DNA from 2 places in the Shewanella sp. FJAT-51649 genome. Region 1 is predicted to be linked to the other one. Evidence: riboswitches for the same ligand, from Rfam matches in the RefSeq annotation. Region 1 holds a riboswitch; the other holds the start of a gene.

Region 1 (4,916 bases):
CCGCCAGTAACTGTTCTAGTAACAGTAGGTTATCGACAACGGGATAGATTCCTAAGTCAGGCTCAAGGCGCTTAAACGCGCCGCATTGCACATCACTGGATTCACTCAAGCTATTTTTAGGATAAGCCGTGACGTGAGGAAACGCCGTTAAGCTGTGCGGCCAAGCGGTACGCGCAAGTGGCCCAGGGCCTTGACCAATACCCTGAGCTTGGGTTAAACCTTGATTAACATAGGCTTTTGCTACCACAACTGCATCCTGCAACACAAAGCCAAAGGCTAACACCGAGGCGATGGCTGAAGACAGAGTACAACCACTGCCATGGTTATGGCGCGTGTTTATCCGCGCACTGCTGAGCCAAAAGCTGCCATTCGCGTCGAGCGGTGAACAGCTCGTAACCTGATGACAAATCAGCAGATCCTCCGCCAAACGCTGATTATTTGTGGCACTGCGCTGACTTGTGATATCGCTTTTCTGATCGCTTAAGCTATCCCTTGTATTAATGCCTGCACTTGCCAGAGCCGCAAAATCAATATCGCCGCCCTTGGCTAATACGCTGCAGTCTAATTGTTCAGAGAGTTGCATTGCCGCAGCGGTGAACGCGGCTCTTGTGTGAATTGCTGACGCTTGTTTGTCTGTGGCGACAGTAAGCCTTGCCAACTCCTGCACATTCGGCGTTATCAGGCTAATCAAGCCCTTAAAGGGCGTAAAATCCAGTGGCTGGCTCGCCGTGCTCTTATCCCCTAGTTCATCCCCACAGCTTGCGACCATCACAGGGTCGAGAATAACGGGGACGAGTGGAAACTGAATTTTAAAACCAGCCAACCAATCGGCAACTAAATGCAGTTGCTGCTGATTCGCGAGTAAGCCAATTTTAATCGCTTGAGGCGGTAAATCGACTAACAGGGTCGAAAGTTGCGAGAGTAGCATTGCATCACTCACAGGCTCAACTAAATCCACCGCCACCGAACTTTGAGCCGTTAATGTGGTGATCACGCTGCATCCATGGCCGCCCAAATCCTTGATGGTGGCTAAGTCGGCTTGGATCCCCGCACCGCCACCGCTGTCCGAACCCGCAATGGTCCAGACGATAGGTTTAGGCGCTAGGTGGCTATCATGTTTAGCAGGGCTCATTATCAAACCTCCGCAACCTGTACTGTGGGTTTGAGCTCTGTCCCGTCCTTATGCTTGGCCGATTCATTGGTTGTATTAGCTGTATTGGCTGTATTAGCATCGCCCAGCGGCAGATACAGTTTGGCGCCGGAAGCCGCAAACTCGGCCGATTTTTTCGCCATGGCCGCCGCTAATTCATCTTGGGTTTTGACTCTGATCTGCTGGATTGCTTCTGTGTTCGATTGCCCTTGTGGAGCAGAATTTATCGATGCAAGCGCTTCAGCGCTCTCAACATTTTGGCTTGACGAAGCCACTGACAACGTACCCGCCGCTAAACTTGCCGCATAGTCGCGCACATCTTGGGTGATCTTCATCGAGCAGAACTTCGGGCCACACATAGAGCAAAAGTGCGCAACCTTGGCAGACTCCTGTGGCAGGGATTCATCGTGGTAGGCACGTGCGGTATCAGGGTCGAGTCCCAGGTTGTATTGGTCTTCCCAACGGAATTCAAAACGCGCCTTAGATAACGCATTGTCGCGGATCTGTGCGCCCGGGTGACCTTTAGCAATATCGGCCGCATGGGCGGCAATCTTGTAGGCAATCAGCCCTTGTTTGACGTCCTGCTTATTGGGTAAACCTAAGTGTTCTTTCGGCGTCACATAACAGAGCATGGCGCAGCCATACCATGCGATCATCGCCGCGCCGATCCCTGAGGTAAAATGATCGTAACCCGGTGCAATATCGGTAATTTGTGGCCCTAAGGTATAAAACGGCGCTTCGGCACAGTGGATAAGCTGCTTATCCATATTCTCCTTGATAAGCTGCATCGGGATATGCCCAGGCCCTTCGATAATGGTCTGCACATCGTATTCCCAGGCGATTTTGACCAGCTCGCCTAAGGTTTCGAGCTCAGCAAACTGCGCCTCATCATTGGCATCGGCAATGGAGCCAGGACGCATACCGTCACCTAATGACAGCGACACATCGTAGGCAACGCACAGCTCGCAAATCTCGCGGAAATGGGTATAGAGGAAGTTTTCCTGATGATGGCTCAAGCACCATTTGGCCATAATCGAGCCGCCGCGGGACACAATCCCAGTCACCCGTTTGGCAGTCATGGGCACATAGCGCAATAACACGCCCGCGTGGATGGTAAAGTAATCGACGCCCTGTTCCGCTTGCTCAATCAAGGTATCGCGAAACACTTCCCAGGTCAGGTGCTCGGCAACGCCGTTTACTTTTTCCAGTGCCTGATAAATCGGCACTGTGCCAATCGGCACTGGCGAGTTACGGATAATCCATTCGCGGGTTTCATGGATATATCGCCCCGTGGACAAGTCCATCACAGTGTCCGCGCCCCAACGGGTTGACCAGACTAACTTTTCCACTTCCTCCTCGATGGAGGACGTAACCGCAGAGTTGCCAATATTGGCATTCACTTTCACCAAAAAGTTACGGCCAATAATCATAGGCTCAGCTTCTGGGTGATTGATATTTAACGGAATAATGGCGCGTCCACGGGCAATTTCGTCGCGGACAAATTCAGGGGTAATAGGTTTACCGATTACGGCGCCAAAGGATTCACCTTGGCCACGGCGGCTTAAGATTTCATCCTGCACCTCTGCGAGCGCCATATTTTCCCGAATCGCTACATACTCCATTTCGGGGGTAATGATCCCTTGGCGGGCATAGTGTAATTGGCTCACGCGTTTACCCGGTAAGGCACGGCGGGGACGAACAATTGCACTTGAACCGGCTTCGAAACGCAGATGATCAAGCCCATCATCCTTCAGGCGCTGCTGGGTGAAATCTGAGGTCGCACAATCAAGCACTTCGGTATCTTGGCGCTCGATAATCCAAGGTAATCTGAGTTTGGCTAAGCCTTGGCGCACGTTAATTTGCGCAGCTGGATCGGAATAAGGCCCCGCGCAGTCGTACACAGGAATGGGAGGATTTTTCTCAACTGTAGGCTCTGCTGCAGTGCCGCCAATCCGCGTATCGGTTTGCAGAATTTGCCGCATCCCTACACGGAGATCCTCACGACTCCCCTGCAAATACAACTTTTGCGAATTAGGGTGTTGTAATGGTTTAAGGGTATCGATAAAGGCTTGGGCCTGGGCGCGCGCCGCACGGCGGCTCGTTTGCCCTTGGGTGTTCACGGCAATCGATTCTGAGGACAATTCTAAACTGGACATAAGCAATCTCACTTTAACAAATAAAAATGGGGTTGCTTGTCTGGAGACTTGAGTGTTGAAGCTGAGCCTTGCAAACCCTAAGCGGATTTACGGACTCAATAACGACTAAATCGATGGGTTAATACAGGGCAAAAGGTGACCGCTGAGACGATTTAATGGATGTTATTATGCTTGTTTCCTTCGCAGGTTTTAACCTGATCAGGTTCAACGGATCCCGAATAAACGGTCTCAGCCAAGAGGCACTCCGACAAGATGGGCAAAAGTATAGGCAGAAGCGCTGCGAACAAACAAGCGTAATTTTAGGATAAAAATCAAATTACCAATCAAAAATAAAGAACAAATAACATATTGTATAAAAACAGATTTAATTTTAATAAACACTATAATCCACAATAAATATCATTTTTAGTGAAAATTTATCATCGTTACTTTTTAACCTTTTGGCCGCTTTACCATCATTTTATCAAGCTGCGCCTTAATGGCATCATCAATTTCTTGATTCATTTTCTTGCCACTGCAATCGAAGGGGAAACCTAAATTCTCAGCATAGGGATTAATTTGGGTACCGACTTTAACGACCCGATAGCAGGTATCCCCTTTACGGACAATTCGATTGGGATCCAGCTCTAAATCTAAACTGGTGGGGCCGCTAAAATCGTCGGCATTGGGCACAATCAACACCTCCATCTCGGGGCTCATTTCAGACATAGTCGACCGTTTAGTGTAATGATTTGCCTGCTCTAGCACTAAATCATCTAAGGCTTGCTCACGCTGACGTTCAAAATAACGCTGGGTAAATAAACCGACACTGCCAGCCGCACCGCTGTTTTGCTCACCAGTATCTGACTGCTGAGTACTTGCCGCTTGGGCCGAGCTTGATTGGACTTCTGCCTTTTGAGGTTTAATAGCTTCTTTTGCACTCTGCTGGGTTTGGCCCTGTGTTGAAGTCTTTGAAACTGCTCTATTTGACGCTTGTGCGCTGACTTCAGGAGGTTTTGCAATCTGCTCTGTAGTTTTTGGCGCAAGCTTTTCCGCGGGTTTTGGTGGCACTTTTGCGGCTGGTTCAACATCCACTTTCAGCTGCGTAGTGTTAGGCGGGGAAGTGATCGGCTCACTAGAAACGGTAGGTTCTTCAACGGAGTAATCTTGAGGCGGATCCGCTGGAGCGGTTTGCGTTGGCGGCGCATAAATAAAATACGCCTTTAACGCCTTGGTTGTAGTCCGTGTGTTGGCTGAAGATTCGGTAAACGACAGCCCTAAGTGTTCCGACTGGGTTCGCCATAAAAAAATTAATAACAACAGCAGTAAGCCATGGCCAAAGATGACCCAAAACAATGGCTTAAGATTGAAATACTGCGACCACTCTCGCCCGCTAAGATTTGAAGATGTTTGGAATATACTGTCGATATCTTTTTGGTTAGCCTCATACAAATTAAGGCTTATATCGCTCCCCAAAGGGTCTGCATGAGCGCTAAAGGGCTTAGCGTTCAAATCTGTAGCGCCCAGAGCTATTGCACTGAAAGACGTAGCACAAAACGGTATAGCGGAAAATGGTGCGGTCTCATCGTTTGTCACGCGGCCGTACGCATCAAAACTAAGATCATCTTCTG
Region 2 (4,916 bases), 560 kb from region 1:
AAACTCCAAGTAACCAGTCGGTTGAACCAGCAAGAATACGGCCTTGGTCGGTCGAACTTAAGCGGAACTCTTGGGATAAGGTCTTACGCTGACCAGTTTTGTCCCAGAAGTAATCGTACTGACAAGGGGCGAGATTGCCGTCATCCTCACATTGCTTGGCGGCCCAATACTCAGGGTTCGCCCAATCGCCATCGTAACTGTAATGATGATCGGTATTGGCAAATGAAGTCAGCGAGGTCAACTCAAACGATTCTGCGCCCGAGTAGGTTGCTTTAAATCCTGCGCCCGTGGTGCGCTGGCTATCGACACCCGGCTGATCCGAAATAGTATGTTTAGGATCGTTGGTTAAACTCCAGGCATCGTAGCCGTTATCAAAATCGGCATGCAGCAGGGTTAAATCGAGTTGCAAATTGTCGGTGGCATACCAGCGTAATTTAGCGCGGCCAGTAAATTCATCACGACCATTGGTATCTTCTTTATTTAAATAGAGATTGTCGCGATAACCGTTTTGTTGATGTTGCTGCAGCGACACGCGGTACAACAACTTGCCCGAATCGCTCAAGGGGCCAGAGCTAAAGCCACTGAAGGTTTGCAAATCGTCATTACCTAAAGAGACCTCGGCGCCATGTTCAAACACATCGGTCGGGTCATTACTCTTAAGGTAAATCAAGCCCGCTAACGCATTGGCACCATAGCGGGTACCCTGCGGGCCGCGTAACACTTCGACCTGCTGCAGATCGTACATGCTCGACACCATGCCGATACCGGATAAATCAATATCATCAATGATATAACCCACAGACGAGTTAGGCGCGCCTTGATATTGCTCCTGCTCACCCACGCCGCGGATCTGAAAATACTTAGGACGCGAGCTGCCACCCGACCAGTTGAAGTTGGCGATAGAATTCATCACGTCTTCAAAGTGCTGGGCACTTTCATCTTGAATTTGCTGGGCATCGATAACGGTAATGCTCGATGGCATTTTTTCTAAGCTGGCACTGCGAAAATCCGCCGTCACCACCATGATTTCCATATCATTGCTAGGCTCTGGTTTATCGATAGCATCGGTTTGCGCCCACGCGGCTGTACTCAAGGCTGCCGAAATGGCCAGCGCCAATGGCGCACGCGTTAACGATAAGGAGAAGATGGAACCCTTGGTAGACTTGCTGGTGTAAGACTTGTTGTAAAACTTTTTGTTAGACTTTTTGTTAGACATAGGACCTCAAATACATGTTTGAGATCCGGCAACGAATAAGCGATTCAGAAGTGTGCTGTTGATTGGCCCATTCCTACGCCGGTATTAGCCGGATCAGGTTCTAAGGGTTCGTCTGATGACATCTCAGTCTGCCACTTTGTTAGCAAACACCCCTTGGCGGCGCTAAGTATACATGACGAAAATCATAAAGTAGACACTCTTGTCACTGCACATCAGTAAATGACGCTTAGCTCACGCCATTAATGCCTTTGTTGAAACCTCTGACAGCTCACAATCGGCCAATATAAACGCCCTTCTCTCCTTTGGCTGATTTGACCCAATATGCGTTCTAATGCTATAGAAGGCGACGATTTTAAGTATGGTAGAAGGGTCAACTCAATGCAGCTAAAACCGTTAGCCAAGGGACGTTATAGCCAGCGATGGGAACAAGACTATCCTCTTATTGAAGCTGTGATTCTTAGCTGTATCAGCGAAGTCAAAATGCTCAAAAAAGGCGCTCACCTGATGACACAAGGTGAAGCCATAAACTCGCTGGTGTTAGTCAAGCAAGGCCGCGTATCGCTGGGGCACACCGCCAGAAATGGCCGTTGTTTCCAATTAGGGACTATCGATTGTGATTCGCAGCTCTTTGGTGAGATGGAGTTTTTTACCCAATACCAGTGTCAGCTCGACATCATCGCCAACGAACCCTTGGAAATTTCGCTAATTAGCACCGAAAAGTTGCAACATTCCCTCGGACAACACCCACAACTGGCGCTATTTTTTGCCAGTGCCATAGCGATTGATTACCAAGATACCGTCGATATTTTTACCCGAAGGCTGCTTTATCCCATCAGCTATAACGTGGCATTCGATATCTACCATGAGTATTTAAACGATTTACCCGTCGATGGTTTTAGTAAGCGTTATTTAGAGGCAGAGCGTTTTGGTACCACAGACAGGGTCTATCGACGGGCACTGCAACATTTGGAAGAGCGCGGTTTAATCGAGCGTAAAAAAGAAGGCATTCGGATTAAAAACCTGAATGCACTTAAAGCTTTTGTCGAAGCAGGCATTTAACCCACTTCGACAACACCCATACTCGGCGGATAACAACCAAGTATGGGCCTTTAGCTTAACTTGCCGAAAGCGATTGTGCTGACATCGCAGGTTTCATCCGACTCGATGCAATCAACAACATAAAGATTGCGGCGTAAAGCACGGGGATCACATACATCACGGTTTGTAAGCCGATAATACGCTCGAAGAACGAACTGATCGCTGGGCTAAACATGGCGCCCGTACTGCCACTGATCAAAATGTAGGAGACATTCTTACTGCTGGCTTGCTTCACAAACGACACGCCATAGGCAATAAACGCATTGTAAAGTGCCGCGCAGACAAAGCCGTAACCATAGGTTAAATAAGCAATCCAATTCAACTTGTCGGTAGTCACAATCACAAAGGTGATCACCATGGCTAAACCAATAATACCGACTAAGAAATGATGAATTTTTACCCGGGTCACAATCAGGGTTGAAATCAAAGCACCGATCAGCGCGGCCGACCAATATTGGGTAATGATATTACCCGCCTCTTCAAAAGGAATATCAAATTTTTGTTTTACAAATAACGGCGCCCATGTGAGGAAGGTATACAGCGCCAGCATGCCTAAAAATAAGCCGATACCACCGCTGATAATGCCGAAATTCCACTCCGATTGTTGTTTCTCTTCCGTATTCGATGATTGCTCGCACAGAGAAAAACTGGTGAATAAGCTAATAATTACCGTGCCTAAGGCAACCAAACCCACGGCTAAATAACTGTAACTCCAAGATAAGGCATTGGTTAAGGCGTAGGTTGTGATCAGCGGAAACACCACCCCAGCAACATTAAAGGTCGCATCCTGCACCACTAACATAGTGCTCTGCATTTTGGCTTGCCATACAGACACCACAATGGTGCCTGCGATACACAGACCAATCCCACCGCAGAACCCAATTAAGGTCATGGCTACCATCACTAGTTGTAGCGAACTAGTAAGGTGTAATGCCAGCGCAGAAAGCGCGACTAGACTGTAACTGAGCAAGGTGATCCGCTTGATGCCCAACTTTTCAATAAAGAAGAAGGCGGCAATGGTCCCAGCCAATGCGCCACCATTAAGTAAGGAGAAGATTGAGGCCACATCATTCACATCGGCTGCAAATTTCTCCGCTATGGGTTCTATCAACATCCCAAATTGCGTCGCAAAACCTGCCATAATAAAGTTCGCGAGAAAACTAATGGCGGTTAAGGTGATTTTATTATTCATTTTTGTCATTCCATCGTGAAATGCGAAAGGTGCAAAGGTTAGCGTGAGACCTAATTCAGCGCAGTCGCGAGCGCGAGTTCGATCATATTATTGAAGGATAACTGGCGTTCTTCGGCGGTGGTTTCCTCACCCGTTAGGCAGTGATCGGATACCGTGAGAATGGCCAATGATTCAATGCCCTGTTGATGTGCTAAGCCATAAAGACCAGCCACTTCCATATCAATACCCAATACCCCAAAACGCTCCAATGCTGGGATCATATCTTCGTCGGGATCATAATAAAGATCGCCACTAAATACGTTGCCAACTTTCACGCTAATGCCTTTTTCATTGGCTTGGGTATAGGCTTTGTGCAGTAAGGAAAAGGTGGCCGAGGTTGCCATATGATAGCCACTGCTACGCTTGGCATTCGTGGGTGAGTCGGTACCCGCCGCCTGCGCTAAAATCACATCCCGCATTTGCACGTGTTTTTGGGTTGCGCCTAAACTGCCGATACGAATGATGCGCTTCACACCAAAAAAATTAATCAACTCATGGCCATAGAGCACCATTGAGGAAATCCCCATACCGTGACCCATCACAGAAATACGCTGCCCTTGGTAATAACCTGTGTAACCCAGCATATTGCGAACGTTGGTGACTTCGACGGCATCGGTAAGGTAGGTTTCGGCAATATATTTTGCCCGCAGCGGATCCCCAGGCATAATTACAGTTTCAGCAAAATCAGTAGGTTGTGCATTAATGTGCGCGGTCATAGGTCTATCCTCATCTAATATTATGCTGATAGTAGTGCTCAACCCTGAAATAGTTTTAGGACTAAAGTCCGCTTTTCTGTCGCGGTTTGACTTTTTCCGTCGAACTGAGTCAGTTATCGCAACTTTGCCTCTCGCCGTAGCAACCGTCACGGGACAAATTCAATCCCACACAAACGAGCAAAAGGAAGATGGGTTGGTGAGGATGAGGGTAGATAAAAGCAAAAGACTTACGTCCCAAAAACGTAAGTCTTTATAAATGGAGCGAAAGCCTTTATCAACGCGCGTTAACTTAGCTTTGAAATGCCAAATGCTCTAACGCGATTGTGACAACTCAACCCTATGATTCAAGCTTAGTTTGAATAGGTCTCGCGCACATAAACATCGAATTTCGCCACTTGCGCATTTGGGGCCACGGCCGACACTTGCAGCTGTTGTTTACCGTGTAATTTCACCGATTTCCAACTGGTGGCTTCATCTTCAATGGTAAAGCCGCTGGCATCATACCAAGTGAACTTATATTGCACTCGCATATCGCTTGAGGACTTGCTGACGATCAACGCCGAACCTTGGATAAGATCGCCAACGCGGCGCGCCTCAACCCCTTCAACACTGATATCACGGGCGAAGCTGTTGTTATCGACGCGGGTTTCTCCCA

What was found. A riboswitch is a leader RNA that binds a small molecule or an ion and turns the genes downstream of it on or off. The one in region 1 is predicted to bind thiamine pyrophosphate.
Region 2: another riboswitch for thiamine pyrophosphate. It lies ahead of K0H59_RS12620 (TonB-dependent receptor); the one in region 1 lies ahead of thiC (phosphomethylpyrimidine synthase ThiC).

The regions. Positions count from the first base shown of each region.
Region 1 covers NZ_CP080411.1:2,287,692-2,292,607, reverse strand. The annotation lists gene thiE (thiamine phosphate synthase) at 1-1,132, opposite strand, end outside; gene thiC (phosphomethylpyrimidine synthase ThiC) at 1,135-3,306, opposite strand; TPP riboswitch at 3,465-3,563, opposite strand; gene K0H59_RS10245 (hypothetical protein) at 3,739-4,916, opposite strand, start outside.
Region 2 covers NZ_CP080411.1:2,842,879-2,847,794, forward strand. The annotation lists gene K0H59_RS12620 (TonB-dependent receptor) at 1-1,216, opposite strand, end outside; TPP riboswitch at 1,270-1,380, opposite strand; gene K0H59_RS12625 (Crp/Fnr family transcriptional regulator) at 1,595-2,275, shown strand; gene tsgA (MFS transporter TsgA) at 2,331-3,506, opposite strand; gene deoD (purine-nucleoside phosphorylase) at 3,557-4,261, opposite strand; gene K0H59_RS12640 (YcfL family protein) at 4,612-4,916, opposite strand, start outside.